DNA from 2 places in the Nonomuraea sp. NPDC050680 genome. Region 2 is predicted to be linked to the other one. Evidence: riboswitches for the same ligand, from Rfam matches in the RefSeq annotation. Region 2 holds a riboswitch; the other holds the start of a gene.
What was found. A riboswitch is a leader RNA that binds a small molecule or an ion and turns the genes downstream of it on or off. The one in region 2 is predicted to bind cyclic di-AMP.
Positions count from the first base shown of each region.

Region 1: it holds a riboswitch for cyclic di-AMP, as region 2 does, so the genes downstream of both, AB0H88_RS01875 (C40 family peptidase) here and AB0H88_RS25400 (C40 family peptidase) in region 2, are expected to answer to the same signal.

Region 1 is NZ_JBFAIF010000001.1:381,467-396,539, forward strand. It holds gene AB0H88_RS01845 (ABC transporter substrate-binding protein) at 1-519, shown strand, start outside; gene AB0H88_RS01850 (sugar ABC transporter permease) at 519-1,391, shown strand; gene AB0H88_RS01855 (carbohydrate ABC transporter permease) at 1,388-2,305, shown strand; gene AB0H88_RS01860 (glycosyltransferase family 4 protein) at 2,302-3,387, opposite strand; gene AB0H88_RS01865 (M48 family metallopeptidase) at 3,384-4,973, opposite strand; gene AB0H88_RS01870 (hypothetical protein) at 4,985-5,980, opposite strand; gene AB0H88_RS01875 (C40 family peptidase) at 6,238-6,639, opposite strand; cyclic di-AMP (ydaO/yuaA leader) riboswitch at 6,827-6,985, opposite strand; gene AB0H88_RS01880 (NlpC/P60 family protein) at 7,869-8,843, opposite strand; gene AB0H88_RS01885 (NYN domain-containing protein) at 8,928-10,250, opposite strand; gene AB0H88_RS01890 (phosphotransferase family protein) at 10,404-11,480, shown strand; gene AB0H88_RS01895 (response regulator transcription factor) at 11,455-12,117, opposite strand; gene AB0H88_RS01900 (histidine kinase) at 12,114-13,310, opposite strand; gene AB0H88_RS01905 (hypothetical protein) at 13,421-13,648, shown strand; gene AB0H88_RS01910 (PH domain-containing protein) at 13,645-14,217, shown strand; gene AB0H88_RS01915 (PH domain-containing protein) at 14,214-15,073, shown strand, end outside.
Region 2 is NZ_JBFAIF010000007.1:216,365-231,437, reverse strand. It holds gene AB0H88_RS25440 (PrsW family intramembrane metalloprotease) at 1-42, opposite strand, end outside; gene AB0H88_RS25435 (amidohydrolase) at 123-1,322, opposite strand; gene AB0H88_RS25430 (TIGR03618 family F420-dependent PPOX class oxidoreductase) at 1,430-1,921, shown strand; gene AB0H88_RS25425 (MFS transporter) at 1,863-3,275, opposite strand; gene AB0H88_RS25420 (MarR family transcriptional regulator) at 3,462-3,953, opposite strand; gene AB0H88_RS25415 (EamA family transporter) at 3,999-4,943, shown strand; gene AB0H88_RS25410 (NAD(P)H-binding protein) at 4,993-5,634, shown strand; gene AB0H88_RS25405 (helix-turn-helix transcriptional regulator) at 5,743-6,510, opposite strand; cyclic di-AMP (ydaO/yuaA leader) riboswitch at 6,633-6,769, shown strand; gene AB0H88_RS25400 (C40 family peptidase) at 6,773-7,444, shown strand; gene AB0H88_RS25395 (nuclear transport factor 2 family protein) at 7,540-7,902, shown strand; gene AB0H88_RS25390 (LuxR C-terminal-related transcriptional regulator) at 7,990-8,241, opposite strand; gene AB0H88_RS25385 (BTAD domain-containing putative transcriptional regulator) at 8,353-10,200, opposite strand; gene AB0H88_RS25380 (ABC transporter ATP-binding protein) at 10,389-11,330, shown strand; gene AB0H88_RS25375 (ABC transporter permease) at 11,360-12,172, shown strand; gene AB0H88_RS25370 (YcaO-like family protein) at 12,194-13,351, shown strand; gene AB0H88_RS25365 (TfuA-like protein) at 13,351-14,679, shown strand; gene AB0H88_RS25360 (cytochrome P450) at 14,676-15,073, shown strand, end outside.

The DNA.
Region 1 (15,073 bases), on a different contig from region 2:
GGCCGTACCTGGCAGGAGGCCGGGCAGGCGCTGCAGCAGAAGAAGACGGGCATGTACCTGCTCGGCATGTTCGTCGCCCAGCAGTTCCCGGAGAACGAGCGCGACGACATCGACTTCTTCACCTTCCCCGAGATCAATCCGGCATACGGCACCGACTCCATCGACGCGCCCATCGACGGCTACATGATCTCGGGCAAGGCCAAGAACGTCGACGGGGCCAAGGCGGTGCTCAAGCACCTGGCCCTGGGCACCTCGCAGAACGTCGCCACCAAGCTGGACCCGGGCACCCTGGCCGCCAGCTCCAAGGCCGACACCAGCGGTTACAGCGCGCTGCAGAAGCGCGGCGCCGAGCTGGTGTCCAAGGCGACGCATCTGGCCCAGTTCCTCGACCGTGACACCCGGCCCGACTTCGCCTCGACCGTGATGATCCCGTCGCTGCAGTCGTTCGTCGGCAAGCCGAACGAGATCGACTCCTTGCTGGCCGGCATCGAGAAGCAGAAGACCAACATCTTCCGCTGATGGCCGCCAAGACCCGTCGCTACTCCGCCCGCGACGTGACCATCCTGGTCATCGGGCTGGGGGTGGCCGTCATCGTCAACGTGGGCCTCATCTGGGGGCCCACGCTGGCCTCCATCGGGCTGTCGGGCACCGACTGGAACGGCATCAAGCCGATGGAGTGGGTGGGCGGCCGCAACTACACCGACCTGGTCAACGACTATCCGCCGTTCTGGTCGGCCATCCGTAACAACGTGCTCTGGCTGGGCTTTCTCGGCCTGGTCGCGACGCCGTTCGGGCTGTTCTGCGCGGTGCTGCTGGACCGGCGGCTGCGGCTGTCGCGCGTGTACCAGAGCGCGCTGTACACCCCGGTCGTGCTGTCGCTGGCCGTCGTGGGGTTCATCGCACAGCTCGTCTACTCCTCCGACTACGGCGTGCTGAACGCGGTGACCGGGCTGACCGTGGACTGGCTGGGCGACCGGTCGATCAACATCTGGGTGGTCATGGTGGCGGCCGGCTGGCGGCACGTCGGGTACGTGATGATCATCTATCTGGCCGGGCTGAAGGCGGTCGATCCCGCGCTCAAGGAGGCGGCCGCGATCGACGGGGCCAACGAGGCGCAGGCGTTCTTCCGGGTGGTGTTCCCGACGCTGCGGCCGGTCAACGTGATCGTGCTGGTGATCACGGTGATCGAGGCGCTGCGCGCGTTCGACATCGTCTACGCCATCAACAAGGGCAGGAACGGGCTGGAGCTGCTGTCGGTGCTGGTCACCGAGAACATCGTGGGCGAGGCGAGCCGCATCGGGTTCGGCTCGGCCATCGCGGTGATCCTGCTGGCGATCACGCTCGGGTTCATCGTCACTTACCTGTCGCAACTGTTCAGGGAGGAACGATGACGCTCACCGCGCCCATCACCACGCCCCCGGTCCAGGACCGGCGGGAGCCGGTGCGCCGCCGGGCGCGTCCGCTGCGCGTCCTGCTGCACCTCTTCCTCGCTCTGGTGGCGCTGGGCTGGGTCCTGCCGCTCGCGCTGGCGCTCTACGCCTCGCTGCGCCCGTACGACGAGACCTCGCGGCTGGGTTACTTCTCGCTGCCCGAGCACCTGACGCTCGACTACTACGGGCAGGCGTGGAGCCAGGCCGACCTGCCCCGCTACTACCTCAACACGTTGATCATCGTGATCCCGGGCGTGCTGATCACGCTGTTCATGGCGTCGTTCACCGCGTTCGCGATCGCGCGGCTGCGCATTCCGGGGCGCAAGGCGCTGCTGATCACGTTCACGGCGGGCAACCTGCTGCCGCCGCAGGTGCTGATCACCCCGCTCTACACCCTCTACACACTCGTGCCGCTGCCCTCGTGGCTGTCGGACTCGCAGTCGCTGTACGACTCCTATCTCGGGCTGATCCTGGTGCACGTGGCGTTCCAGTTCGGCTTCTGCGTGTTCGTCATGTCGAACTTCATGCGCACGATCCCGGAGGAGATCACCGAGGCGGCACTCGTCGACGGGGCCGGCGTGTGGCGCCGCTACTGGCAGCTCACGCTGCCGCTGTGCCGCCCGGTGCTGGCGGCGCTGGCCACGCTGGAGTTCACCTTCATGTACAACGACTTCCTGTGGGCGCTGGTGCTGATGTCGTCGGGCGACAAGCTGCCCGTCACCTCGGCCCTGAACAACCTGCGCGGCCAGTTCTTCACCGACTACAACCTGCTGGCGGCCGGGTCGATTCTGGTCGCGCTGCCGACGCTGATCATCTTCCAGATGCTGCACAAGCAGTTCGTCGCCGGGCTCACGCTGGGGGCCACCAAGGGCTAAAGGAGCGCGTGGAAGCGGGCGGCGACCTGGTCCCAGGTCCACTCGCCGGCGATCCAGTCACGGCCCCGGGCGCCCATCTTCCGGGCCCGTTCGGGGTCGCCGAGCAGCTCGATCAGGGCCGCGGCGACCTCTTCCACGTCGGTGCCGTCGACGACGAGACCGGTCTCGCCGTGCCGTACCGCGTCCGGGGCGCCGCCGGACGCGCCCGCGACGACCGGCAGGCCGGTCGCCGACGCCTCCAGGAACACGATCCCCAGCCCCTCGACGTCGACGCCGCCCAGCCGCGTACGGCACGGCATCGCGAACACGTCGGCGGCGGCGTAGTAGCCGGCCAGGCTCGCCGCCGGGACCGTGCCGGTGAAGCGGACGGACTCCTGCCCCCGCGCCAGCTTCTCCAGCCTCTTGCGGTACGGCCCGCCGCCCACGAGCAGCAGCACCGACTCCGGCACCGCCCGCAGCACCCGGGGCCAGGCCCTGATGAGCTGATCCTGGCCCTTGCGCGGCACCAGTCTCGACACGCAGATCACCACGGGCCGCCCGGCCAGCCCGAGCTCGGCCTTGGCCGCGTCCGGGTGGAACTGGCCGGTGTCCACGCCCGGCGCCAGCCGTACCAGCTTGGCCGGCGAGATCGCGGCGGCCAGCCGGGCGCGCGTGTACTCGCCGAGGTAGGTCACCACGTCGGCGTGCGCGCCGATCCTGCGCAGCGCCCCGCGGAACAGGGGCGCGCTCGCCCACGACGCCTCGTGGCCGTGGGTGAGCATCACCACGCGCCGCGCGCCGGCCGCCCGTAACCCCGGCGCGAGCAGGCCCAGCGGGGCCGCCGAGCCGAACACCACGGTGTCCGCCCGCTGCTCGGCCAGCAGGCGGGCGGCCCGGCGGGCGACCGCCGGGGTCGGCAGCATGAGCGAGGTGGGATGACGGACGATCCGGTACGGCTGGCGGCGGTCGAACTCCGCGCACCCCTGCCAGGCCGGAGCGTAGACGGCCACGCCGGGGGTGCGCAGGGCCAGCCCGTGCACGAACGACTGGATGCCGCCCGGCCGGGGCGGGAAGTCGTTCGTGACGATGAGCACACCGGTCACGGCTGCTGCCGGCCGTTCAGCGCGGCCCACTCCCGGGCCATGGCGATGCGTTCGGGGCCGGCGGGGTGTGATGCATAGAGGGCATATTCCACCGGATCCGGCGACAAGTCGGAAATATTGGTGATTGCCAGGCGTTTCTGCATCGAGATAAACGTGGCCGGGTCCTTCGTGAGGTTCAGGGCGTGGAGGTCGGCGCGGGCCTCGATGTGGCGGCTGACCACGTTCTGGGCCGGCCCCGAGACGACCGTGGCCAGGCTCATCAAGCCCATGATCACTCCCACCGCCCGTGGGTCGGCCGCCGAGGCGATGCCCGTGCGCCGCCGTAGCAGGCCCAGGAGCAGGAACAGCAGAATCGTGCCGAACGCGGCGCCCAGCCCGCCCACCAGCGTGCCGACCAGCACGTCCCCGTACTTGGCGTGGCCCAGCTCGTGCGCCACGACCAGCTCGACCTCGGACTGCGGAGCCTTGAGCAGCGTGTCGTACACGACGATCCGGCGCGTGGCGCCGAAGCCGGAGACGTAGGCGTTGAGCGCGTTCGTCCGGCGGGAGGCGTCGGCGATCAGCACGTCCTCGACCGGGACATGGGCGCGCTCGGCCAGCATCATCAGGTTCGCCCTGAGCGCGCCCCCTGGCATCGGGCGGAAGTCGTTGAACAGCGGCTCGAACACGACCGGATACACGAACGACGCCGCCAAGGTGAACGCGAACGCGCCCGCGGCGGCCGGGATCCACCAGCGCCGCAGCCACCTGGCCAGCGCCACCACGACCAGCACCATGATGGATTGCAGCACCACGTTCACGGCCAGGCTCTTGAGCCGGTCGCCGGTCCAGCCGGCCCAGTCCTGCGTGGACAGGCCGTAGTCGCGCAGCCGCACCTCGTACCAGATGCCCAGGGGCCACCTGATCGCCTCGACGATCGCGGTCAGCACCACCACCCCGAGCACCACCCGCACCCACCACGGCCCCGGCAACCTGCCCAACACCTTGGCCCCGAACGGCGTGAGCACGAGCAGCCCCGCGAACAGCACGGTCAGCCCGAGTGACAGGTAGCCGGGCAGGCTCGTGGCCGCGTCGAAGGCGGCGGCCCTGGCGATCTCGGCGGCGCTGAAGTCGCGCGCCGGGTCCGGCGCCACCGTGGGAGCGCCCGAGGGCATCACCCGCCAGGGCGTCGTGAACGCCACCACGGCCACAATCACCACGCCGAGAACGACCAGCGCCCAACCGGCACCGGCCCGGCCGACCGCGACGTCCCCGCCGTCCGCGACCCAGCCACCGGACACGGCGCGATCGCTTGGCGCGGCACGGTCGTCCGGCGCGGCGCCCTCGCCTGACGTGGCTCGGTCGCCTGGCGCGGCACGGTCGTCCGGCGTGGCTCGGTCGCTTGACGCGGCACGGTCGTCCGGCGTGGCGCCCTCGCTTGACGTGGCGGAGTCGCTTGACGTGGCGGAGTCGCTTGACGTGGCGGAGTCGCTTGACGTGGCGGAGTCGCTTGACGTGGCGGAGTCGCCGGGCGGTTGTGCCGGGTGCTGATCGGGGCCCGCGTCGTCGTCAGGCGGCATGTCGTCGGTGCCCTGCAGATCTTCCATCCGCGTTCCCCTTACGCAAGCTGGTCCCGCACGTAGTCGCGCCACCGTGCCGTCAGCGTCCCCGCCGAGAGCCCGAGCTCGGTGAGCCCCCGGTCGAGGCCACCTGTCTGGGCATCACGGTAGAGCCTCACCAGAGTCCCCTCACCGAACCGCTCGGCGATGAAGCGACACGCCAGCCACGCCTCCTGGTACGCCCGTGCCAGGCGTACAGGCTCCCGAGTGGACGGTGCGAATGCCGCAGGCCCTGGCAATTCGCCCGGCAAGCGCCCGGCCCGCACGTCGGCGGCCAACTCGGCGGCGGCCACCCGGACCGGCAACCCCGCGTCCCGGTAGCCCACGTAGTCGGCGAACCCCTCATAGAGCCACACCGGCAACCGCCTCGTCCCGGCGGCGACGTGGGTGAGCTCATGCGTGAGCACGATGTCCCGGCCGGTCGGGGTCAGCCGGGCGAAGTTCTCGGGCACCACGACCACTCTCCCGCCATCGGCCACCGCCGCCAGCCCGTCGACACTCCCCACCCCGGCCACCCGGGCAGCCTCGGCCGCCGAGCCGGGCACGAGCACCACGGGCCGCACCGGCTGGCCGAGCACGGCGGAGACCCGCGACCCGGCGGCATCGGCCCTGCGCGCCAGGTCGCGAAGCGACTCGGGCGCCGCGTGCTGACCGACGACGACGGAACGCACACCTCGTACGACCTCGGCGCCATCCCCCAAGAGGCCCTGAGCCTCCGCCGGAAGCTCACGATCATCGGCCGCCGGGTTGTGGCCGGTCGCGGACCGATCGGGACCGCCAGAGGGGAGACCGTGATCCGTCACGGGCTGACCGGGGCCGCCGGGCGGCACGTCACTGATCGTCGCGGACTGCTCGGGGCTACCGGACGATAGGTCACGAACCGCTGCTGAGAGGTCGTTCGCCCCTGGAGACGGGTGCGGGGCGGCGCTGGCCGAGGCGAGGGCCAGGAGCAGCACCCCCACCACCAAGACTCGGCGGCTCACCTGCACGGACACGTTCCCCGATCGTAGTCGCCCCGCGCCGCAGACCGGCCGTCACGGAAAAGCCCGGACCGGTCGTCGCAGAAAGGCCGGACCAGCCTTCGCGGAAAAGCCCGGACCGGTCGTCGCGGAAAGGCCGGACCAGCGTTCGCGGAAAAGTCCGGACCGGCCGTCACGGAAAGGCCCGGACCGGTCGTCACGGAAAGCCCGGAACACGCGAAGGTCCCGTCCCAGCTGGGACGGGACCTTCGTGACGGTCTTGCAGGCCGGACTTACAGGCCGGGACGCACCGCGCCCACGAACGACGCCTTGCGCCATCCGTTGAGCTTCTCGACGCGCACCGTCGAACCCGTCCTCGGCGAGTGGACCATCTTGCCGTTGCCGACATACATGCCCACATGGCCGAGCCCATGGAAGAACAGCAGGTCACCTGGCTTCAGATTCTTCCAGGAGACCTTCTTCTTGATGCGCGCGAACTGGCTGTTCGTCACGCGCGGGATCTTGACGCCGGCCTTCTTCCAGGCGTACTGGACGAGACCGGAGCAGTCGAAGGAACCAGGTCCTGTGGCCCCGTAGCTGTACGGGTCACCGATCTGGTCCTTGGCCACGGCGACGGCCGTACGGGCCTTCGCCAGTTGCCGAGCGACCGCTGTCTGCTGCGCGGCCTTCTTCACGGACGTGACGGCCTTCGCCGCTGTGGTGGTCCGGGAAACTTCGGCCGCATCACGCGTTGTCGCCGCCTGCGCCGTCGGGGCAGGGAGGACCAAACCTCCGGCCGTCACGGTCATCGTGAGCGCTGCGCCACTCAGGGCAATGCGGGACAGACGGGGGTTACTGGGGGAGGTAGACAGGATTTCTCCTTGGAGCTTCCACGAACGCCTACCGGGTTAGCTGACGGATTCGGGCCTGGAAGTCGCCCTACGGCGCGATACGCGCCGATTCACCCCTGATCCCGAGGGCGGGATCGCTGGGTCCCCGGCTCCGTGCCTCCTGGCTGCACGGACTCGGCAGGCCACCACCACGTAAAGACATGTGGAGAGGCGATGACCTAACGGATTTCTTATCTGTCCACATCGGGGACCCGATGGAGAGTCGCGACGCCATGGCTTGTTCGCCGCGACGCCAGAAGTTACGCCCTTGAGTAACGCGCTGGCAAAGCCGTCATGGGGTTGTCAGGATCACTCAGAGGTGTCAGTAAAGTCCCGAACCGCAGCTGGAGTGCCGGGTTATGTTACTCAAATGTGACCCTTCTCACACTTGACGACACAGTGATCTGTCAGGTCCCTTTTGTCACTCTTGTCACACTGGTCCCGCTAGTAACACGACAGGGCACCAGTGAATGGTGCCGGCGAATGCGCGGAAGTGGGCGACGCGAGGGTCGCCGACGGACCGAGATCAGTGATCGTCGTCACCCGCTGAAGGCATTCGAGCAGCGTGCAGCCAATCCGCCCAGCGGCATCGGCCTGCGTGCGTGGGAGGTCCGCTGCACAGCAGATCGGGGTCAATTGAACAGCCGGTCTGGTTCCGCCGAACAAGCGGCCGCAGCCGACTGAACAGCCGGTCAGAGGCCCTAAACCCAGGCCGAGTCCGTCCACGGCCGGATCCGTTGACCAGCAGACCGGATCCGTTGACCAGCAGACCGGGTCCGTCGACCAGCAGACCGGGTCCGTCGACCGGCAAGCCGGTGGTGTCCGCATGGATCGGCCAGCGTCCATCGGCGGACCATCCGGCCCACGGCCGCCTGAAGCCACGGACCGGGGTCAAGAGGGCGCACGTCACGGCGCCCAGCGGGCCCCACCGGAGGAGCGTGCCCCTGGACAGAGCCCAGGCACGGACGGCGGGTGGGGCTCACCGTGCTTGCCGTACCGAAAAATCGGTGGTTTTAGTACAAAGCTGTGCAGAGCTACGGACGGATGGCTCCCACCAGCGTGCCGCCATAGGAGGAGAGGGTGACGACCTTGACTACGTCGCCGGTCTGGGGGGCGTGCACGATCTGCCCGTTGCCCGCATAAATGCTGACGTGACCAAGCCCCGAGCTGAAGATCAGGTCGCCGGGCTGCAGGTCCTTCAGATCCACCTTGCGGGCCGAGCCCCAGGCCCACTGCTGCCACGTGGTGCGGGGCAGTGAGACGCCCCCGGCGCGCCACGACGCCTGCGTGAGGCCCGAGCAGTCCCAGCCGCGCGGTCCCGTGCCGCCGAACACGTACGGTTTGCCCACCTGCGCGTAGGCGAACCTGAGCACCGCGGCGGCGTTGCCGGAGGCCGAGCCCGTGTACTTGATGCCGGTGCTGTTGGGGTCACCGGTCTTGTAGGCGCCGAGCTTCTCGAGCAGCTTCTTCTGCTTCGCGATCAGCTTGCGGACCTCCGAGCGCTCCTTCTCGACCCCGTCGCGCTCCTTGTCGGCCGCCTGCAGCGCCGTCTCGGCCTTGTCGCGCTCGCCCTTGAGCCCGCGGTTCTCCCGGTCGAAGGCCGCCAGCCGCGCCACCTTCTCCTCCGACAGCTGCCCCGCGAGCGCCATGCTGCCCAGCAGGCCCGTGGGGTCCGGCTGGCCGATCATCGTGGGCCAGGAGGTGGCGTCGGGGCCGCGCTTGTAGGTGTCGACGGCCATCTCGACGACCTGGGCGCGCAGCGCGGCGACCGTCTCCAGCTTGCGTTTGTAGCTGGCGTTCAGCTTGCCGTACTCGCCTTGGGCCGCCTTGTACTTCTCGGTCGCCGTGTTGTAGCGGTCGACGACCTTGTCGGCCTGGTCGTTCAGCTTCTTGAGCTTGGCTTTCGCCTGTTTGATCGTGGGCTTCGGCGCGGCCAGTGCCTCGCTTGTGGGGAAAAGCAGCAGCCCGATCGCGAGACCCGCGGCCAGTGGCACCCGGCCAAACCTCACAGTGTCGCCTCCAGGGGAATGTATCTGGGGCGAAATGGTACAGAAGTGGCGGGTGAGCTTTCACCTCAACAACCGATTCGTAATCTAGGCGCGGCCCAGCCTGCGCAGCAGCAGAGCCGACGGAACCGGTCTGGCTCCCATGCGCCGGACGGACTCGGCCACCTCGCGGTCGGAGGAGACCACCGCCATGGCCCGGCCGGGCGGCTCGGCGCGGACGAGCTGGCGGATCAGGTCGTCGGCGATCTCGCCGGGCGCGCTGAAGAGCACCCGCACGCCGCGCGGCGCCACCACCTGGACGGGCGCGTTGAGCTCGGCGCCGTCGAAGACCACGGTCACCTCGACCCTGGTCTGCGCGACCAGCCCGCCGAGGCCGGTCATCAGCCGGTTGCGCTGGTCGGCCAGGGTCAGCGTGCCGTAGCCGGTCTTGGTCACGTTGTAGCCGTCGATGATCAGGTGCACCTGCGGCAGCGCGAGCAGCTGGTCGAGGAGCTGCGGGTCGTCGTCGGCCAGGGCGCGGGCGGGCACGCCCCTGACGCCGGGGCGCTCGCCCGTGAGCGCGGCCACCGAGTCGGCGGGCCTGCTGATCATGGTGGGCAGGGCCAGCTCCCTGCGCAGCCCGGCGGAGGCGTCCTGGAGCGCGTCGAGCAGCACCCTGACGCGGGCGTCCTCGATGCTCCTGCCCTCACGCGCGGCCCGGCGCGAGGCTTCGAGCTGCTTCTCCACATCGGCCAGCCGCTCGCGGAGCCGGCGCAGCTCGGACTCGCCCGCGCTGCCCGCGGCCGTGGCGGCGGACTTGGCGTCGTCCGCCGCGTGCTCCATCTCCTCGGCGCGGCGCACGGCCGCCTTGCTCCGCTCGCGGGCCTCGTGGAGTTTGCGGCGCAGGTCGGAGTTCTCGGCGCGGGCCGCCCTGAGCTGCTCGCGCAGCCGGTCGGACTCGTCCTTGGCGGCGCTCTTCTGGGCGGCGAGCTGCTCACGCAGCCGGCTCACCACCTCCTCGCGCTCGGTCCCCTCGGCCGCGACCGCCGACTGCTCAAGATCGGCCCGGGCGGCCTCGACCATCTCCGCCCAGCCGACCGGTCGCGTCAGATAGGCCGCGGCGGCCACCAGCACGGGGTCGGCGGCGGGGGGCACGTTGCCCTCGATCAGCGAGGCGACGAGCTCGGGCCATCCGGCGGCCACCGACTCGGCGACCACCTCGCGGAACTCTTTGTCGTTCTCCAACTGGGCGGCGATGGGCGCGCTGCCCAGCTTGGCGCGCTTGCGCGGATCGAACTTGGCGATGCCGCGCAGCGGCGGTGGAATCGTGGCAGCGGGCATGGACCCGAGGACCTGCGCCGCCAGATCGACGACGTTGAGTCTCACCTGCTCGGGAAGCGGGCGAGACAGACCTTCACCCGCTGAACTCATCCCACGGTCCCTTCGTGACATGCCCTTTCAGACAAGGGTACGGCTGTCGTGTACCTGTCCGTAACGGCAGGTCGCATATGGACAAGCGCTTGCTAGGGGTATACGACTGGGCCGGGACCCGCGTTCACCCGGTGTTCATCCAGGAGGCCGACCGTGACGGACGAGATGCGCACCTCCACCCGTGACCTGGAGGAACTGCGCGATCGGCTGGGAATCTGGCTCAGCGGGCGAGTTGACCGGCAGGTGACGGTGTCCGAGCTGTCGAGGCCCATGGAAAACGGCATGTCCAGCGAAACGCTCTTCTTCACCGCGTCCTGGCCCGGACAGCGCATCCGATGCGTAGCCAGGATGGCGCCCGCCCAGGAGGCGGTGCCCGTCTTCCCTTCCTACGATCTGCGGGCCCAGTTCGAGATCATGCGCTCGGCCAGGGAGAAAGCTGGGATTCCAGCGCCCAGGGCCCTCTGGTTCGAGCCTGACCCCGGCCCGCTGGGCACGCCCTTTTTCATCATGGAACGGGAGGATGGTGACGTACCGCCCGATGTCCTGCCGTACACGTTCGAGGGCTGGATGCTCGACGCGGCCCCGCACGATCGGCGCCGGCTACAGGACGCGACGGTGGCGATCGTGGCCGCGCTGCACGACGCGCCCTTCACCGAACGGGACCTGGCCGTACTCCCGGAGGGCGGGCTGCGCCGTCACGTGGACGAGCAGCGCGCCTATTACGAGTGGGCGCACGGCGGGATGCGGATCCCGCTGCTGGAGCGGGGCTTCGACTGGCTGGAGGCGCACTGGCCGCGCGACCCGGGACCCGACGTGCTCTGCTGGGGCGACGCCCGCATCGGGAACGTGATGTATCGCGACTTCAGGCCGGTGGCGGTGTTCGACTGGGAGATGGCCGCGGTGGGGCCGCGCGAGCTCGATCTGGCGTGGATGATCTTCCTGCACCGATTCTTCCAGGACCTGACGGAGGCCCTGGGCATGCCCGGAATTCCCGACTTCATGCGACGCGACGACGTTTGCGGGAAATATCGGGAGCTGACGGGTTATCGGGTGCGGGACATGGAGTTCTACGAGATGTACGCGGCGCTGCGACACGGGGCCATCATGGCCAGGGTGTGGCAGCGCCGGATCCACTTCGGCGAGCAGCCCATGCCGGACGACCCCGATGACCTGGTGTTACACCGGGCCACGATCGAGCGGATGCTCAAAGGCTGGCGTCATACACCATGAGCGCGATCTGCACCCGGTTGTTGAGGTCCAGCTTGGTGAGGATCCGCGAGACGTGCGCCTTGACCGTGGCCACGCTCATGTAGAGCTCGCCGCCGATGGCGGCGTTCGACTTTCCCTGGCCGACGGCCAGCGCCACGTCACGCTCGCGCTCGCTGAGCTTGGCCAGCAGCCCGCGGGCCCTGTCCGTACGCCGGCCCGCGCCGCCGCCGTCCTCGGAGACGTGCGCGATGAGCTGACGGGTCACGGCGGGCGACAGGATCGGCTCGCCCGCCGCCACCTTCCGGATCGCCTCGACCAGCTCGCGCGGCGGGATGTCCTTCAGCAGGAACCCCGCCGCCCCCGCGCGCAGCGCCCGCACCACCTGGGCGTCGGCATGGAAGGTGGTCAGCACCACCACCTCGGGCGGCGACTGGGCGGCGCGCAGCGCCTCCGTCGCGGTGAGCCCGTCGACGTCGGGCATCCGGATGTCCATCAGCACCACGTCGGGCCGGTGCGCGGCCACCAGGGGTGGCACCTCCGAGCCGTCGCCCGCCTCGGCCACGATCTCGATGTCGCCCGTCCCGCCCAGGATCATCGACAGTCCGGCTCGCACCAGGGCGTCGTCGTCGACGATCAGCACGCGGATCGGCACGGTCATGCGTCCTCCTGGGAAGTCTCCACCGGCCAAGGTAACCAGGCGCGCACCAGGAAGTCGCCTTCGCGGGTCGCGCCGTGTTCGAGTCGCCCGCCCGCGAGCTGGGCCCGCTCGGTCAGGCCGATGAGCCCGGCGCCGGCTCCGGGGATGCGCGTGCTCTGGCGTAGCCGCAGCGGGTTGCGGACCTCGGCCGTCAGGCCCGCCCCCGGACCGCCGACGACGGTGACCGTCACGGGAGCGCCGCTCGCGTGCTTGCGCGCGTTCGTGAGCGCCTCCTGGACGATGCGGTAGACGTTGCGGCCCAGCCCCTCCGGCGCGTCACCGGCGTCGAGCGCGAAGTCCACCTCCATGCCCGCCTCATGGCACTCCTCGATCAGCGGGGACAGGTCGGCCAGCGTGGGCTGCGGGCGGTCGGGCACGGGGTCGCCGGCCGCGGGCGCCGAGTGGCGCAGCACGCCGATCACCTCGCGCAGGTCCTGCAGCGCGTGGTGGGCGCTGCTCCTGATCGCCCCGGCGGCCCTGGCGATCTCCTCGGCGGGCGCGTCCGGCCGGAACTCCAGCGCGCCCGCGTGCAGGCTGAGCATGGAGATGCGGTGCGCGAGCACGTCGTGCATCTCCCTGGCGATCCGCTCGCGCTCCAGCCGCTTGGCCTCCTCCGCCGCGCTGTCGGCGCGCTGCCTGAGCGACCAGACGAGCTGCCGCCTGGCCCGGACCACGATGCCCCAGGCGAACACGGTCAGCACGATGGTCGCCCCGAAGACGTTCTGCCCCAGCACGCCCAGCTCCGTGTCGGGCCTGAGCATGGAGAACGGGATCAGGGTCAGGACGCCGAGCAGCGCGAGCGGCCCGGAGATCTTGAACGGCCGGTGCACCGCCACGGTGAACAGGGCGACGACCCCGGGGCCGCCCACCAGCGCCAGATAGACCGACAGCACCGTGGTCACCAGCGCCAGCGCGACCGGCCACCTGCGGCGCAGCCACACCGCCGCGCACGCCAGCGCGCCGACCACCTGCTCGATCGCCACCAGGGGCGTCGGCTGCCCCTCCAGGTCCGGCATGGTCAGCAGGGCCACTCCGCAGGCGGCCAGGAACATCAGGACGTCGACGATCCAGTCGCGGGTCGAGCGCCGCACCGGACGCCGCTCGTCGCCGTCCCCCAGCAGGACCGAGGGCAGCAGCCACCGGTATTCCGTCACGTTCCACGAGGTTAGAGCCTGCGCGGGCCCAACGACAGCGACCAAAGTCGATGGCCGCCGAGACCAACGGACGACGCGGCGGGGATCGCGGACGCGGAACGCTGGATGACATGAAGGTGATACTCGACCTGGTCGGCTGGCTGCTGGTGGTGCAGGGCGTCGGCGGCGTGGTCAACACCCTGCTCGGCTGGTGGCGGTGGGCCCACGACCTGCTGCTGGTCAACGTCCTGCCGTTCCTCCAAGGCCGCGAGATCTTCGCCGCCATCGTGATCGGCGTGCTCGGGCTGGTGCTGCTCGCGGCCTCGGCGTCAATGGGCAAGACGGAGAGCCAGACATGAGCCGCGACAACGCCGCGCCGGCCGCGCAACCAGGCAGCCGTGAGCACGACTACGCCGTGCGATCAGGCGAGCCGGACGTGAGTACGACGACGCTGCGTCCGCCGCGTAACCAGGCCGACAGGCGGGCGATCTCCTGGTGGACGGTCCAGGCGATGATCCTGGCCGTGCCGGTGGCCGCCGCCGCGGTGGCGGCCTACTGGCTGTTCACCGACCGGTCCCTCTGGCTGGGGGTCGTGACGGCCGTCTTCGCGGCGGGCTGCCTGCTGCTGGCGGTGACCGCGCCACGCGCGTACTACCGGGTGGAGCGCTGGGAGGTCACCGGCGAGGCCGTCTACACGCGCAAGGGCTGGCTGACCCACACCTGGCGGGTCGCGCCGATGTCGCGCATCCAGACGGTCGACACCGCGCGGGGGCCGGTGCAGCGGCTGTTCGGGCTGGCCGACGTCACGGTGACCACGGGCTCGGCGGCGGGCGCGATCAAGATCGAGGCGCTGGATCACGAGCTGGCCGCCGAGCTGGCGCGGCGGCTCACCGCGATCACCCAGGCGACGCCGGGGGATGCGACGTGAGCTGGCGGAAGCTCTCCCCGCGGAGCCTGGGCGCGTCGTCGGTGCTGTCGCTGGCGATCGTGGCGCCCGCGGTGACCGTCCTGGTGCGCGCGCTCATCGGCCTCGACTGGCCGCTCGGCGCGACGGTCGCGGCGAGCGCGGGCGCGGCGGTGCTGATCGTGGCCGGGGTCCTTGCCTACGACGGGGCGCGGCTCCGCTCGACCCGGTGGCGGCTCACCACCGAGCGCCTGGAGCTGCGCTCGGGCATCGCCGTACGCCAGCACCGCTCGATCCCGCGCGACCGCGTGCGCAGCGTCGACCTCACCGCGGATCCGGTACGCCGGGTGTTCGGGCTGACCGTCGTCAAGATCGGCACCGGAGAGCACCCGGGTGAGGGGACCGAGCTCACCCTGGACCCGCTGCCCAGGCGGGAGGCCGAGGCGCTGCGCCGTACCCTGCTGCGGACCGGCGAGGTCCCGCTCCGGGACGGCGGCGCGGTGGCGGAGCTGCGGTGGGCCTGGATCAGGTACGCGCCGCTGTCAGTGTGGTCGTTCGCGGGCGGCGCGCTGGTGCTGGGGGCGCTCTACAAGCTGCTCGACGCGTTCGGCGTGAACCTGTTCACCACCGGGACGGCGGCGGGCGCCTGGGGCTGGGTCACGGGGCGGCCGTGGCTGGCGGTGCCGCTGCTCGTGGCGGCCAATGTGGTGATCGGTGTGGCGGGTGCGCTGCTGTTGTTCGCCGAGTCGTGGGGGCGCTACCGGCTGGAGCGCGAGCCGGGGCGGCTGCGGCTGCGGCGTGGGCTGCTGACCAGCCGGTCGCTGACGCTGGAGGAGCGGCGGCTGCGCGGCGTGGAGATCAGCGAGCCGCTGCTGCTGCG
Region 2 (15,073 bases):
GGGCCGCTGCGGGAGCGAGGAAGGTCGGGTCCGTAGTGTCATCGCCATACCTCTTTTCGGACGGGCTCCCACTATGGATCGGGCCCGTCGACAGACGCTTGACGATTACTTGCCGACCATGATCACCGCGTGGCTTCCCGGTAGTAGGGATCGGCGGCCCCGTCCGCGTACGAGTACACCTCGCGGCCGTCGACGAAGACCCGCAGCGCCCGGCTCATGATGTCCAGCGGGTCGCCGGACCAGATCACCACGTCGCCGTCGAGCCCGGGGCGCAGGGCGCCCACCCGGTCGTCGAGGCCCATGATGCGGGCCGGATTGACGGTGATGGACCGCAATGCCACGTCCCGGTCCAGCCCCTCCTTGACCGCCAGCGTCGCCTGGTGGACCAGGAAGTGGATCGGCACCACCGGATGGTCGGTGGTGATCGCCAGCTCGACCCCGGCGCGCGCGAGGATGCCCGGATTGCGCAGCGAGCGGTGCCGGAGCTCGACCTTGGAACGGCTGGTGAAGAGCGGCCCGATGATGACCGGAATGCCGCGCTCGGCCAGCACGTCGGCGATCAGGTGCCCCTCCGTGCCGTGGTTGATCACCACCCGGTAGCCGAACTCGTCCGCCAGCCGCAGCGCGGTCGCGATGTCGTCGGCCCGGTGCGTGTGCTGGCACCAGGGCAGCTCGCCGTCGAGCACGCGGACGAGGATCTCCTGCGTGGCGTCGCGCTCGAACGGCTTGCCCTCGTCGGCGGCCGCGGCCCGCCTGGCCCGGTAGTCCTGCGCCTTCATGAACGCGTCGCGGATCACCGCCGCCACGCCCTGGCGGGTGGCGGGCAGCCGCTTCTGGTCGCCGTAGACGCGCTTGGGGTTCTCGCCGAGAGCGCTCTTCACGCTCACCGGCTCCCGGACCAGCATCTCGTCGACGGTCCGCCCCCAGCACTTGACCGCCACCGTCTGGCCGCCGATGGGATTGGCCGACCCCGGCTTGATCACGGCGGTGGTGACGCCGCCGGAGAGCGCGTCGGCGAAGCCCAGGTCGGCCGGGTTGATGGCGTCCAGAGCGCGCAGACGGGCGCCGTTGGGGTCGGTCGTCTCGTTGGTGTCCTGGCCGGCCCAGCCCTCGGCCTCCTCGTGCACGCCCAGGTGGCCGTGGGCCTCGACGAAGCCCGGCAGCACCCAGCCACCGGCCGCGTCGACGACAGGGGTCCCCGGCGGTATCTCGACCTCGCGGCCGACCGCGGCGATCTTCCCGTCCTGGATCAGCACGGTGCCGCCCTCGATCGGATCGCCATCGACCGGCACGACATATCCGCTGGTGATCGCAAGATTCATAACAGCAACCTACATTGGCCGATATTTCGGCATTTAGCAGTCAGGGCGCTTCGCTCCTTGACCAGGGCTTCGGTAGGGTTTCGGCAACAGGGCAAAAGGAGAATGAATTGGCCGAGGACCAGGCCGCCTACGAGCCCGGCCCCAGCAGCCTGCCGGACGAGGACCTGTCCCACCTGCTCAGCCAGCAGCGCTTCGGCGCGCTGGCCACGCTGGGCGCCAACGGCCGCCCGCACCTGTCGACCGTCGTGTACGACTGGGACTCCGACCAGCGGGTGGTGCGCGTCGCGACGGTCGACGGCCGGCTCAAAGTGCGCCAGCTGCACAAGGACCCGCGCGCCGCCCTGTACGTGGCCAGCGACGACTTCTGGTCGTACGCCGTGGCCGAGGGCCTGGCCGAGCTGTCGCCGGTGAGCGTCGAGCCCGGCGACGAGGTGGGACGAGAACTGCTGGCCATGCGGTCGGGACGTCCGGCGGGCCTCGAAGACCCGGTGGGCGCGGCCGCGTTCCTGGGTCAGGCCGTCGCGGACCGGCGGCTGGTGATCAGACTCCGGGTGTCCCGGCTGTACGGGACGTCGCTGCCGGCGCCGCCCGCCGGATAGCCCGCCGCCTGTTGTAGGCCACCACCGCGACCACGGCGAGGATGAGCGCCAGATCTATGGCGGCCGACCAGCGCATCGCGCCGATGTGGTCCCCGCCGGCCGAGGCCGCGAAGAAGACCGCCCCGATCACCGCGACCCCGCCCGAGCCCCCGAACTGCTGGGCCGTGCTGAGGAAGCCCGAGCCGATGCCCGCCTGGTGCGGCGCGACCTCCACCAGTGCCGCCCCGATGAGCTGCGGGATCACCAGGCCGTTGCCGAGCCCCACGAGCACGAGCGCGGCCATGATCCACGGCAGCCCGGCCCCTGCCGTGCCCAGCAGCAGCGCCAGGCCCGACGCGGTCACGAGTCCGCCGATCATGACGACCGTCAGGCCGTACCTCCCGACCAGGCGGGTCCCCAGCAGCGAGCTGATCGTGAACAGCACGCCCATCGGCGCGAACGCCAGCCCGGCCTGGAACGCGGTGAGCCGCAGCCCGCCCTGGAGCAGCAGCGTCAGCGTGAACATGAACGAGGCGAAGTAGGCCATGAACGCGGTGATCGCGCCGACGCCCGCCAGGTAGGAGTGCACCTTGAGCAGCGCCAGGTCCAGCACCGGCTGACCACCGCGCCTGCCGAGGACGTACTGCCAGCGCAGTGTCAGGCCCAGGAGGGGCACACTCGCGCCTATGCAGACCCACGTCCACGCGGGCCAGCCCGCGCCGTTGCCGAGGCCGAGCGGCACCAGGACCAGCGCCAGCCCGGCGGCCAGCCCGGCCGCGCCGAGCAGGTCCAGCCGTGAGCGCCCGGCCGGCTCGACCCCGGGCAGCAGCCAGGCGGCCAGCGGGACCACGACCAGGCCGACGGGCAGGTTGATGAGGAAGATGACCCGCCAGCCGAGCCCGAACAGGTCGGCCGACAGCAGCAGCCCGCCCAGCACCTGGCCGGCGATCGAACCAAGACCGCCGGCCGCGCCGTACCAGCCCACGGCGCGACGCCGCTCGTGCGGCGGGAAGACCGCGGAGATCATGGCGAGCACCTGCGGCACCATCGCCGCACCGGCCAATCCCTGCAGCAGGCGGGCGGCAACGAGCTGGGCCGGGTTCAGCGCGATCCCGCACAGCAGCGACGCGATCGTGAACGCGACCACGCCGCCGATGAACATCCGCCGGTAGCCGTACCGGTCTCCTAGCCGCCCGCCGGTGATCATGCCCGCCGCGTAGGTGAAGGCGTAGCCGCCCACGATGAGCTCCAGGGCGGCGGGGCTCGCGTGCAGCTCGCGTTCGAACGACGGCGCGGCGACGTTGACCACGAAGAAGTCGAACTGGGCCATGAACCAGGCGGACAGAAGCACGGCCAGCGTCCCGCCGAATCTCATTCCCATCAGGCTAGGCCCTTGCCGCCGGCCGGGATCGGGCGGGGCGGGCAGAGTGGGAGCATGGATCATCTTTCCTACTTCGGCCGGGAGGTCCTCGCGTTCGAGGCGGCGTACCGGACCGCGGGCTCCGGTCTGATCCCTCGTCCCGCCCGTCTGAGCGATCCCCCGGCAGGCGGCCTACGCCGGTCAGTCCAGGGTGTCGCCCAGTGACTCCAGGAGCTCCTTGAGCTCGCCGGCCAGGGCGGCGCGCCGGGGCTCGGAGAGCGCGGCGAGCAGCCGGCGCTCGGTCTCGACGTGATCGGGCAGCGCCCGGTCGATCAGCTCCCGGCCCTCCTCGGTGAGGGCGACGTGCACGACTCGGCCGTCCTTCTCGCTGGGCGTACGTGACACCAGGCCCCGGGACTGTAGGCGGTCGAGGCGCTGGGTGATCGCCCCCGAGGTGACCATCGCCGACTTCATGAGCTCGGCCGGGGTCAACGACCGTCCATTGCGCCGCAGCGTGGCCAGCACGTCGAACGACGCCGAGTCGAGCTCGTGAGCGCTGAACGTACGGGTCAGCTCCGCGCCGATCAGCCGTGACAGCCGTGACAGCCGCCCGATGATCGCCATCGGCGACACATCCAGATCGGGGCGCTGCTCGGCCCACTGCTCCAGCACCCGGTCAACATGATCAGCCACACCACCACCCTATCGGATGTCTTAGCGATGAGATACATTGTCTTAGTGCTAAGAAATCGACTTGCCCTGATCATGGTGACCGCGCTGGCCCCCGCCATCTGGGGGACCACCTACCTCGTCACCACCGAACTGCTGCCGCCCGGCCGCCCGCTCCTGGCCGCGGTCGTCCGGGCCCTGCCCGCCGGGCTGCTGCTCCTCCTGCTCACCCGGCGCCTGCCACAAGGGGTGTGGTGGTGGCGCGCGCTCGTCCTCGGTGCGCTCAACATCGGGTTGTTCTTCGCGCTGCTGTTCATCGGCGCCTACCGGCTGCCCGGCGGGGTGGCCGCGACCATCGGCGCGGTGCAGCCCCTCCTGGTCGCCGGTCTGTCCTCCGGCCTGCTCGGCGAGCGCCTGTCCGCGCGTACGGCGATCGCCGCCGTGGCGGGTGTGGCCGGTGTCAGCCTCCTCGTCCTGCGGGCCGACGCCCGCTTGGACGCCGTCGGCATCGCCGCGGCCGCCGGGGGCGCGATCGTCATGGCCACCGGAGTCGTCCTCAGCAAGCGGTGGACCTCACCGGCGCCCCTGCTCGCGACCACCGGCTGGCAGCTGGTGGCCGGCGGTCTGCTGCTGCTCCCGGTGGCCCTGCTCGTCGAGGGACCGCCGCCCGCCGCACTGACCCCGGCGAACCTGACCGGGTACGCCTACCTCGCCATCATCGGCTCGGCCGTCGCCTACTCCCTGTGGTTCCGCGGGATCCGCGCCCTGTCCCCCACCCACGTCACCTTCCTCGGCCTGCTCAGCCCGCTGGTCGCCACCGCGCTGGGCTGGCTCGCCCTCGGCCAGTCGCTCACCGTGGCCCAGATCGCAGGCGGGCTCGTCGTCGTGGCGGCCCTCATCGCGGCCCAGACCAGCGGCCCTCGTCGCGGCCCAGACCCTCGTAACGGCCCAGAGCAGAAGCCGCCCGGCCAGGCGGACGCGCCCACTCGTGATCGTCTGATCCCTACGCGCTGACCGTCCGATCCCCACCCCCTCATCTCTCACTGCTCATCAAGGAGAAATCATGCGCATCACCGTGTTCGGAGCGGCGGGCAGCGTCGGCGCTCGTGTGGTCGCCGAGGCGCTGTCCCGCGGCCACGAGGTCACCGCCGTCGTACGCGACCCGGCCCGCTTCCCCTCACTGCACCCCGGCGCCCATCCCCAGGTCGGCGACGCCGCGCATGTGGAGGACGTGACCAGGCTCGGCACTGGTCAGGACCTCGTGATCAGCGCGACCCGCCCGCCCACCGGCCGCGAGCACGACCTCGTCACGACCGCCAAGGCGCTGCTGGCGGGGCTCGCGGGGACCGGCGTCCGGCTGCTGCTCGTCGGCGGGGCGGCCGGGCTGACCGTTCCCGGCACCGGTGGGCGTACCGTGCTCGACGACCCGCGTTTCATGTCCGACGCTTACCGTGACATCGCGCGGGCCTGCAACGATCAGCTCGAAGTCTGCCGCGCGGAGACCGGCGTGGACTGGGCGTACCTGAGTCCGGCCGCGCTGCTGACGCCGGGCGAGCGTACCGGCGTCTACCGGCTTGGAGCCGACGAGCTGCTCATGGACGCCGAGGGGAACTCGGCGATCTCCATGGAGGACCTCGCGGTCGTGCTGCTGGACGAGGCGGAACAACCCAGGCACCACCGGGTCAGGTTCACCGCCGCGTACTGACGTCAGCCGACCTCGCGGACGCGGTCGCAGAACAGGCACAGGGCGCCGCTCGCCGTGGTCTCGACCTCGCTCGCGAGACGCCGGCTGAAGGTCGGCAAATCAGTGGCCTCAACGATCCCCGACCAGCCGCGTGGTCTCGTCGTCGGCGGGGAAGTACGCCTCGACGGCGACCCCTTCGAGCGTGATGTCGAACGCCGCGCCGAACGTCGTGATCGTACTGAAGAAGCAGAGCTCGTCCCCCCGATGCGTGATCCGTACAGGCAACGCGATGTCGGCGGGGTCGGGCAGCGGCGCCTGGCCATCGTCTCCATAGGTCAGCAGCTCCTCGTAGAGCGCGCTCAGCTCCGGATCCCCCGCACGGGCGACCTGCCTGGCGAGCCGGGGCAGCAGGAACCCGCGGACCTGCGCCAGGTTCCGCACCCGCGGCGCGAACCCGTCCGGATGCAGGCCAAGCCGCATCATGTTCACCGGCGGCTCCAGGAGGGCCGGGTCCACGTCGTCGAGGAAGACGTTCATGGCGTCGTTGGCCAGCAACAGGTTCCACCGGTGATCCAGGGCCATCGCCGGATACGGCTCGTGCCCGCGCAGGATCCGCCGGAGCGCCTCGTACGCCTTGCCCAGGTCAGGGTCGTCAAGCGGGCGCTCGGGATAGATGGGCGCGTAGCCGGCCGCGAGCAGCAGCCGGTTGCGCCCGCGGAGCGGCACATCGAGCTGCTCGGCCAGGCGCAGCACCATGGACCGGCTGGGGATCGTCCGCCCGGTCTCGACGAAGCTGACGTGCCTCGCGGACACGTCGGTCTGGAGGGCCAGGTCGAGCTGCGTGAGTCCGCGCCGGTGCCGCCAGTCCCGCAGCAGCTCCCCTATCGGCTGATCCATGTGCATACTGGCCGGTTCTATCTGGTCTAACGGGGCGGTGTCGATTACCTGCCATGTCATTCCCGTCCCCCTCGGCGGATGACCGATTTTAGGTAGTTTACAAGTCTTTGACCGTTTTGTTAGTGTTCGTCCCGCCTAATCCACTCACCCGCGTGGAGCCGGGGACCCAACTTCCCTCTGGGGCGAATCGGCATCGCCGTAGGGCCGCTTCCAGGCCCGAGCCCGTCAGCTAACCCGGTAGGCCGTATGGAAGGACACAGCAGTGGCTCCCCTCGCCATCTGCCTGGCGGCTGCCGTCGCCGGGCTCACTCTGGCCGCTCCAGCTCACGACCCCACCACCCCTACCGGACCCACCACCCCAGCCGGGCCCATCACCCCAGCCGGACCCACCACCCCGACCGGGCCCATCACCCCTACCGGCACCGAGAGCAAGCCCGTCCAGCAGAAGCGCCAGACCACTCCTGCCTGGAAGATCGCCCTGAAGTTCGCCATGAAGAAGCGCGGCATCCCGTACGTCTGGGGCGGAACCAGCGACAGCGGCTACGACTGCTCCGGGCTCATGCTCAAGGCGTACAAGCACGCCGGGATCGAGTTGCCGCGCACCACGACGGAGCAGTACAGCGCGTTCTCCAGGAAGATCTCCTGGGACAACCTCAAGCCAGGTGACCTGGTCTTCTTCCACGGACTCGGGCACGTGGGGATGATCTCGAAGCCCGGATACATGGTGCACGCGCCGCACACCGGAGATGTGGTCAAGGAGGAAAAGCTCTCCGACTGGCGCAGGGACTCGTTCGCGGGCGCCGTACGGCCGGACCCCAAGGGCGTGCGGCTCTCCATCGAGCAACGCAAGAACCCCGCACCCTCGACGCTCACCCCCGCCCTGTGGCCGACGGCGTGGGGTCCGCGCCTTCCTCTGAAGGTTCCCGCCCCGTAGCGCCCCGGCGAGTCGCCGCACCAGGCCTTACCTGCGATTCGCCTTTACATCCCAGGTAATCGACACCACCGCGCGGCCGCTGTCAGCGTTCTCCCATGACGAGCGGCAAAGAACTGATCATGTCCGGCTTCGCGGAGTTCGCCGCGGGCAACATCGAGGTGCTCCAGACGCTCCTGCGCGAGGACTTCATCGAGCACAGCCCGGGCAACCCGTCGGGCAGGCGCGCCTTCATCGACTTCATCACAGACTCCCCGCTGGCCACCTCCCGGCTGGAGCTCAAGCGGGTCGTCGCGGAAGGCGATCTCGTGGTGATGCACTACCACCTGATCCCTCGGGAAGGCGGGCGCGGGCTGGCGGTCGTGGACTTCTGGCGCGTCGAAGACGGCCTGATCGCCGAGCACTGGGACGTGGTCCAGCCGGTCCCCGAACCGGCGGAGGTGCCACACGGCATGTTCTGACGCGGCTCCCCCACCCCGGCGGGCCATCGCATGTGCCATCACGCGTGAACGACGACGATCCGTCGCTCCTTGGGGAAGCGGGGTTCCTCAAGGAAGCGGCTCGGAGACGCCCGGTGGCCAGATGCCGACGTCCAGGAGTTTGTGGGCATAGGAGTACGCCACGAGCTGGCTCCGGTTGCTGCAGGCGAATCGGTCGAGGAGCTTGCTGATCCGCTCTGCCACCGTATATCGGCTGAGTTTCAGCTCGCGGGCGATTCTTGTCGTCGTATATCCCCTGGCCAGCAGGACGATCAGTCGCGTGTCGCGATCAGTTACCAGATCGTCGAAAACAAGATCCATAGCAAGTCCCGGTTCGGATCGCCTTGGCCAGAGGCGCCCCTGGTGAAGCACCTCTGTGTGCAAGCTAGAAGCGTCTGCTTAATCAGCGGTATGGCCGGACCATGCGACCGGTTAAGGATCGGCCCTGGCGAGTTGCCCTTGGAAGATCTCCGCGTAGAGATTCCTGAGTACGGGGCTGGGGTCGATGCCGAGTTCGGCCACGAGATGCCGGCGTACGGTCTCGAACTGCGAGAGCGCCTCCGGCGCGCGGCCGCAACCGGCGAGGGCGGTCATCCTCGCCGCCACGAGCCGCTCGCGTGCGGGAAAGAAGGGCACCAGGTCGTCGAGCCTGTTCAGCACCTCGACGTGGCCGCCCCGCTCGATCTCGAGTTCCGCCCAGTCCTCATTGACCGTGAGGTACAGGTCGGTGAATCTGCCGACCGCCTCATCGACCAAGGCGACACCCGAGAACTCCGCGAGCGGTTCACCGCCCCACAGGCGCAGGGCGTCATCGAGCGCGGTCAACGCGGCATCGGCGTCGCCCCTGCGCCGCATGTCCCGGCCGGCGCCGGCCAGCCGCCGGAACCTGAGGAGGTCGAGTTCGTCCGGCCCGGCGTCGAGACGATATCCCCAGCCTTGGTAGGAGATCCGATCCCCGAAACTCCGCCGCAACACCGAGACGTGGACCTGCAGGTTCTTGCGTGCCGTGGGGGGCGGGCGCTCGCCCCACAAGGAATCGATCAGCTGGTCCGTCGGAACCACCTGGTTCGGGCGGGAGAGCAGGATGGCCGCCAGCAGCCGCGCCTTCCTGGCGCTGACGTGCACGATCGTGCCGTCCACCCGCACCTCGAGCGCGCCGAGCACGCGGGCGTCCAATCGCGAGGTCACGGCTTTCGCCCGCTTGATCCGGTCGGTGCCCAGCGCCAGGAATCCGGCCAGATCGATCGGCGCCGAACCTGCCCTGGCCACCTGGCGGTGGAGCGTACGCACCGTGGAAAGCGTGGCGATGGAGACGTCGTCGACACCGGCCTTCGCTTCGAACCACCGCCAATCGCCGTCGCGATTGACTTCGAGGAAGACCGGCCCTTGCCTGGTCAGCAGGAAGTCGAAGGCCCCGTAGCGCAGGCCCCAGATCCCGGCGAGCCGGTGCACCGCCGCCACCACGGGCTCCGGCGCCGCCGCCGGAGAGACCGTGACCGACGCCGCGTCGCACCAGATCGCCTCTGGCGACGCTTTGCCGACGCGAAAGGCCCGGATCTCGCCATCCACGAAGTAGACGCGCAGCTCCGCCCAGTGGTCGACGTACTCCTGGACGATCATGGGCGCGTCGCGCGCGGGCAGCTTTCTGGCCGCGACGCCGGCCACGATCTCCGGGAAGACCCCGTGCAGGGTGCCCGGTTCGGTCTCGACGAAATGCTGGTCGAGGGCCTTGACGATGATCCGGTCGCTGGCCAGCGCCGCGCTCGCCGCCCCCAGGTCGGTCGTGGCGATCGTGCGCGGGGTACGGACCCCTGCCTCTGCCGCGCCGTCCAGCTGAACCAGCCGCCCCAGATCGCTGCCGCCGGGCAGCCGGGCGGCTGACAGCGACGACAACTGGTCGATGAGGGCGGCCCACGAGTCGACCCGGAACAGGGACGACGCCGAGCCGTTCTCCCCCTGCACGGCCCGCGGCGAGAAGTGCCGTACCCAGGTGACGGTGGGGATGATGCGGCGCCCGTTCACCGTCAGCGAGCCGTCGTCGAGCCGGGTCAGGATCCGCAGAGCGCCGATCGACCCGGCGTCGATCCGCACGCTCGGCACGCCGAGCGTGCGCAGCCCGCGCTGGAGCACGGCGAACTCGGAGAACCCCGCGCGATCCACGAGGACCACGCACGGCAGGGTGGCCGCCGGGTCGCTCTCCTCCGGAAGCTGCCAGGTCACGCCGGGACTGCCGGCCGGCATGCGCAGGGTGTACGGAACGCGCGAGTGAACCGGGTCCATGTGCCGATGATGATCACACGCGGCGTGATCGCACAATGTGCCCTCTGTCGTTCGGCATACCGTCCCGGATAGCCCACGTTTGTGGGGTTGTGTCACCCGCTGATCGCCGGTCCATACTCGACCTGCAACACATCTCCAGCAGCCGACAACCTGCACGTTTGGCAGAGCGGGAAGTGAAGGGTGGTGCCGTGTCGAGCGATGTGGTGACGGCCGTGGGGCTGACCAAACGCTATCGGCGCAGCGAGAGAGCGGCGGTGGACGATGTCTCGTTCGAGATCGCGCAGGGAGAGACCATCGGGCTCCTGGGGCCCAACGGCGCCGGGAAGACGACCCTGATCAAAATGATCTGCGGGGTCACCACCCCTACCTCCGGCCACGTCCGCGTCTTCGACGCCGATCCGGTGCGCCAGCCGGTGGCCGCCAAGAGCGGCATCGGGGCGATGCACCAGTCGGGCCCCTTCGACATGATGCTGCCGGCGCTCGACAACCTGCGGATCGCCGCCCGCTTCCGCGGTCTGAAGTGGCGCGCCGTGCGGCCGTGGGCGCTCGAACTGGCGGAGTTCCTCAGCTTGACGGAGGCCCTGCCGCGCTTCTGCTTCCAGCTGTCGGGCGGTCAGCGGCAGCGGTTGCAGCTGGTACGGGCCCTGCTCACCATTCCGCGGCTGCTGATCCTCGACGAGCCGTCCGCTGGACTGGACGTGGTGGGGCGGCGGCACATCGAGCGCTTCGTGACCTGGCTGCGCGAGGAGCACGGTGTGACCGTGCTGTGGACCAGCCATCACATCGACGAGCTGGAACGCAACAGCCAGCGCGTGATGGTCATCAACCATGGACGGGTGCTGCGCTTCGCCAAACCGCGCGAACTCGTCGAGGAGTTCGGCACCACCCACTTGCTGGTCGCCCTCGAAGATCCCGCGGCCGGCCTGGTGGTGGCGGCCTGGGCGGAGCTGGCCGGGCTCAGGGCCACGGCCGAGGAGTCCGACGTACGCATCCACGGCGCGCGAGCGCAGGAGGTGCTGCCGGAGCTGTCACGGCACTGCCTGGATCACGGAGTCGCGATCTCCGGCGTCTCGACCGTCACGGACTCGCTGGAGCAGGTCTTCCTCCGGATGACGGATGCCGAGGACTGATCACTACAAAGGCCACAAAAGGGGATAAATTGGCCGCCAAGTTGGCATTCGACAACACTCCTCCGACCGGGACCCCGAAGGCGGCCGACCTGTCCGCGGTGCTCTACCGCGAGTACGCGCTGCTCGCCCGCAACCGGGTGTATCTCATCCTCGGCCTGGCCCCGATGCTGATCTACCTGCTGCTCGTGAACACCTCGCTGGGCAACCTCCTCAGAGTCGTCCACTACAAGGGCGTCGACGTGCCGTTCACGATCTTCCTGCTGCCCATGACGCTGGCGATGTCGGTCGTCAGCGCGGCGGGAACGTCCGGCATGGCGGTGTTCCAGGAGGAGATGAGCGGCGCGGCGACGCAGCTGTGGTCCTACCCGTTGCGCAGGTCGCGGTTCCTGCTCGGCAAGGTGATCGCGGGCGTGTCGCTGGTGCTGGGACAGGCGCTGCTGGCGCTGGGCGTGGCGGTGCTCATCTTCGCGTTGCCGTTCGACCTGCAAGCCTGGGTCGGCCTGCTGTCGACGCTCACGCTGGCCGCCCTGGCCTTCAACGGGCTGTATCTGGCGACGGCGATCTTGATCACCGACTACCAGGTCTTCATGCTGCTGTCGAACGTGTCGATCCCCGTTCTCGTGTTCAGCGCCCCGTCGCTCTACCCGATCGACAGCATGCCCACCGTGCTGCAGTGGGTGGCGATGATCAACCCGCTGACGTACGCGATCGACGGTATGCGCAACGCCGCCTTCTTCGGCTTCGCCGACGCGTGGCAGGACCTCCTGGTGCTGGCCGTCCTGGCGGCCATCAGCTACACCGTGGGCGGCCGGGCCCTGATCAAGCGCGCTCGCAACATCTGATCTCGTCAAGGGCAGGGGACGATGCGGACAGACAACTCCTCTCTGTCGTGGCTTCTCTCGCGGTCCGACCGGTCCAAGGTCCGGCTGCCGGGCACGGACAGAGCTCACGACCCGACGGCCACGCTGGAGATGGCCGGCCGGGCGGCCCGGATGGTCGGGATCACCAGGGTCGCGGACATCACCAGGCTGGACACCATCGGAATCCCGACCTTTCAGGCGATCAGGCCGACTTCCCGGACGCTCGCCGTGTCTCAGGGGAAGGGAATCACGCCCGAGCTGGCGCGGCTGTCCGCGATGATGGAAGCCGTCGAGCTCTGGCATGCCGAGCAACCCATGACGCCGGTGACGACGGCACCTCCTCGCGACGTCAGCGGGCAGCTGGGCTATGACGTCCGCGACCTGCCGCTCTCCCCGCCGACCGTGCTGCATGACGGGCTGCCGCTGGACTGGGTCGCCGGCCGGTCGCTGGTCGACGGCTCGGAGCGGCTGGTGCCCAAGGAATCGGTGGGATTCTCCCTCCTGCGCAGGACCGGCTGGAACCCGCCGGTGTTCTTCGAGTCGACGAACGGCCTGGCGAGCGGGAACACGCTGGTGGAGGCCGTCCTGCACGCGCTGTACGAGGTGATCGAGCGGGACGCCGTGACCACGGCGATGGCCGGCGGCGACAAGGGCGTCCTCGTCGACCCGGGGACGCTGGGGTCGCCGGTCGTCGACGAGCTGTGCGGGATGATCACGCGGGCCCGGGTCCGTCTCGAAGTCAGGTCCCTGCCGTCGCCCACCGGATTGCCGTGCTTCCTGGCCCGGATCTCCTGCGAGGACTATCCACCGGCGTTCATGGGATTCGGCTGCCACCTCGGCTCGGAGATAGCGCTCACCCGTGCCGTCACCGAGGCCGCGCAGGCCAGGCTCGGCTACATCTCGGGCGCGAGAGACGACCTCCATCCGGGCGTCCACGACGGCGCGCGGCACCGGCCCATGCCCGCGACGGACGCCGGCGAGGCGATCCCGAAGCTGACGGCTCACCAGAGCCTGGTCGACGATCTGGCGGACGTGGTCGGGCGGGCCGAGGCCGCGTTCTCCGCCGCCCCGCTCGTCATCGATCTGACGAGGGACGAGATCGGCGTCCCGGTGGTCAGAGTGGTGGCGCCGGGCAGCCACGTCACCCCGGAGGTGTTCTAGTGAGCCGCCAGAAGACATGCCGCCAGAAGACGGTCGTCTACGCCGGGCCGACGATCTCCCACGACGAGGTCCGCGCCGTGCTTCCCGAGGCACAGGCGCGGCCGCCCGTGGCCCGGGGCGATCTTCTCAGGCAGGAGTGGAGCCGAGACGACACCGCCGTCATCATCGACGGGTACTACCGCGAGCGGCTGTCCGTGGGCCACAAGGAGATTCTCTGGCTGCTCAACGAGGGCGTGAACGTCATCGGGGCGGCGAGCATGGGGGCGTTGCGGGCGGCGGAGCTGAGCCCGTGCGGCATGCGGGGCGTCGGGTCCGTCTTCCGCATGTACGCCACCGGCGAGGTCGATGGGGATGACGAGGTGGCGGTCCTGCACGGGCCGGCGGAACGGGGATACCCCACCGGCACGGTGGCCATGGTCAACCTCCGCTACGGCTGCCAGGAGGGCGCCAAGAGCGGCCTGGTTCCGGCGGCGGCCGGCGAGCGGATCGTCGAAGCGGCGAAGTCGAGGCCCTTCGTACACCGGACCTGGCGCGAGCTGGAAGAGGCCTTGGGCCCGGACGCCGGCGACGCGCTGAGCACGCTGGAGCGCAGGATCGGGACGGGTGAGTGGGACCTGAAGCGGCTGGACGCGATGGCTGCCCTGAAAGCCGTCGGCGGGCACCATGGCGAAGCGCCCAGCACGTGGGCGGCCGAGGTGGCCCTGACGAGCATCACCCACTATGAGGCGCTGGCCTGGCGGTCGATGCGGGAGTACGCGCCGGGCAGGTGGATGTCCGATCTCGACGTCCTGGAGGCGGCGCGGCTGTTCGACCAGGACTACCCGCGGCTGCACGAGGAGGTCCTGACCGGCCTCCTGGCGGACTTCGCCGCCGCGCGGGGCCTGGGGCTGGAGGCGTACACGCGCGCCAGGCTCGGCGTCGACGACCGCGCCGGCCTGCCGCACGTCCTCGCGCCGTGGTTGTCCGAGAAGGAGCGGGCCACCCTGCCCGTCGCCGAGCGACTCCGCCTGGTCATGGTGCGGGTGTGGCCGGTCTGGCAGTCGGCGGATTGGCGGCCGATCGTCCTGGAGCGGATCCGGGAATCGAGCCGCTGGTCCGAGTGGTCCGAGATCGTGGCCCGTGCCGATGAGATCGCGGAACAGACCAGCGGCCGGGTGGTCATCCCGGCGCCGGCGATCTGCGGACGGATCTTCTCCCGCCACTGGAACGGCCCCGGAACGACCGCGGAGGTCGAGCTGGCGCGGCGCGGGTTCCTCAGCATGGCGGATCTGGGACAGACCGCCGCCAGGTTCTTCCCCCTGGACGTGCACAAGGCCAAGGGGCGATGAGCGCGACCGGGCTTGAGCAGGCGTTCGACCCGACCGGCGCGCAGCACCGCCGGGACCCGCACCCGCTCTTCCACCGCATGCGCGAGCGGGCGCCGGTCTACCGCCACGCCCCGGCGAACGGTCGCGTGTCCTGGTACCTGACCCGGTACGCCGACGTGCAACGCGCGCTCCACCACCCGGACGTAGGGCGTCAACTCGACCGGCTGCCCGGCGAGCTGGCCGCCTTTCACCGCCGGTGGGAGAACGACCCGCTGGCGATGGTGCGGCGGAACATGTTCAACCTCGACCCGCCCGACCACACCCGGCTGCGGCGGCTGATGGCGCCCGCGTTCGGCCCCCGGACGGTGGCGGCGCTGGAGCGGCGCATCCATCAGGTCGTCGGCGAGCTGGTCGA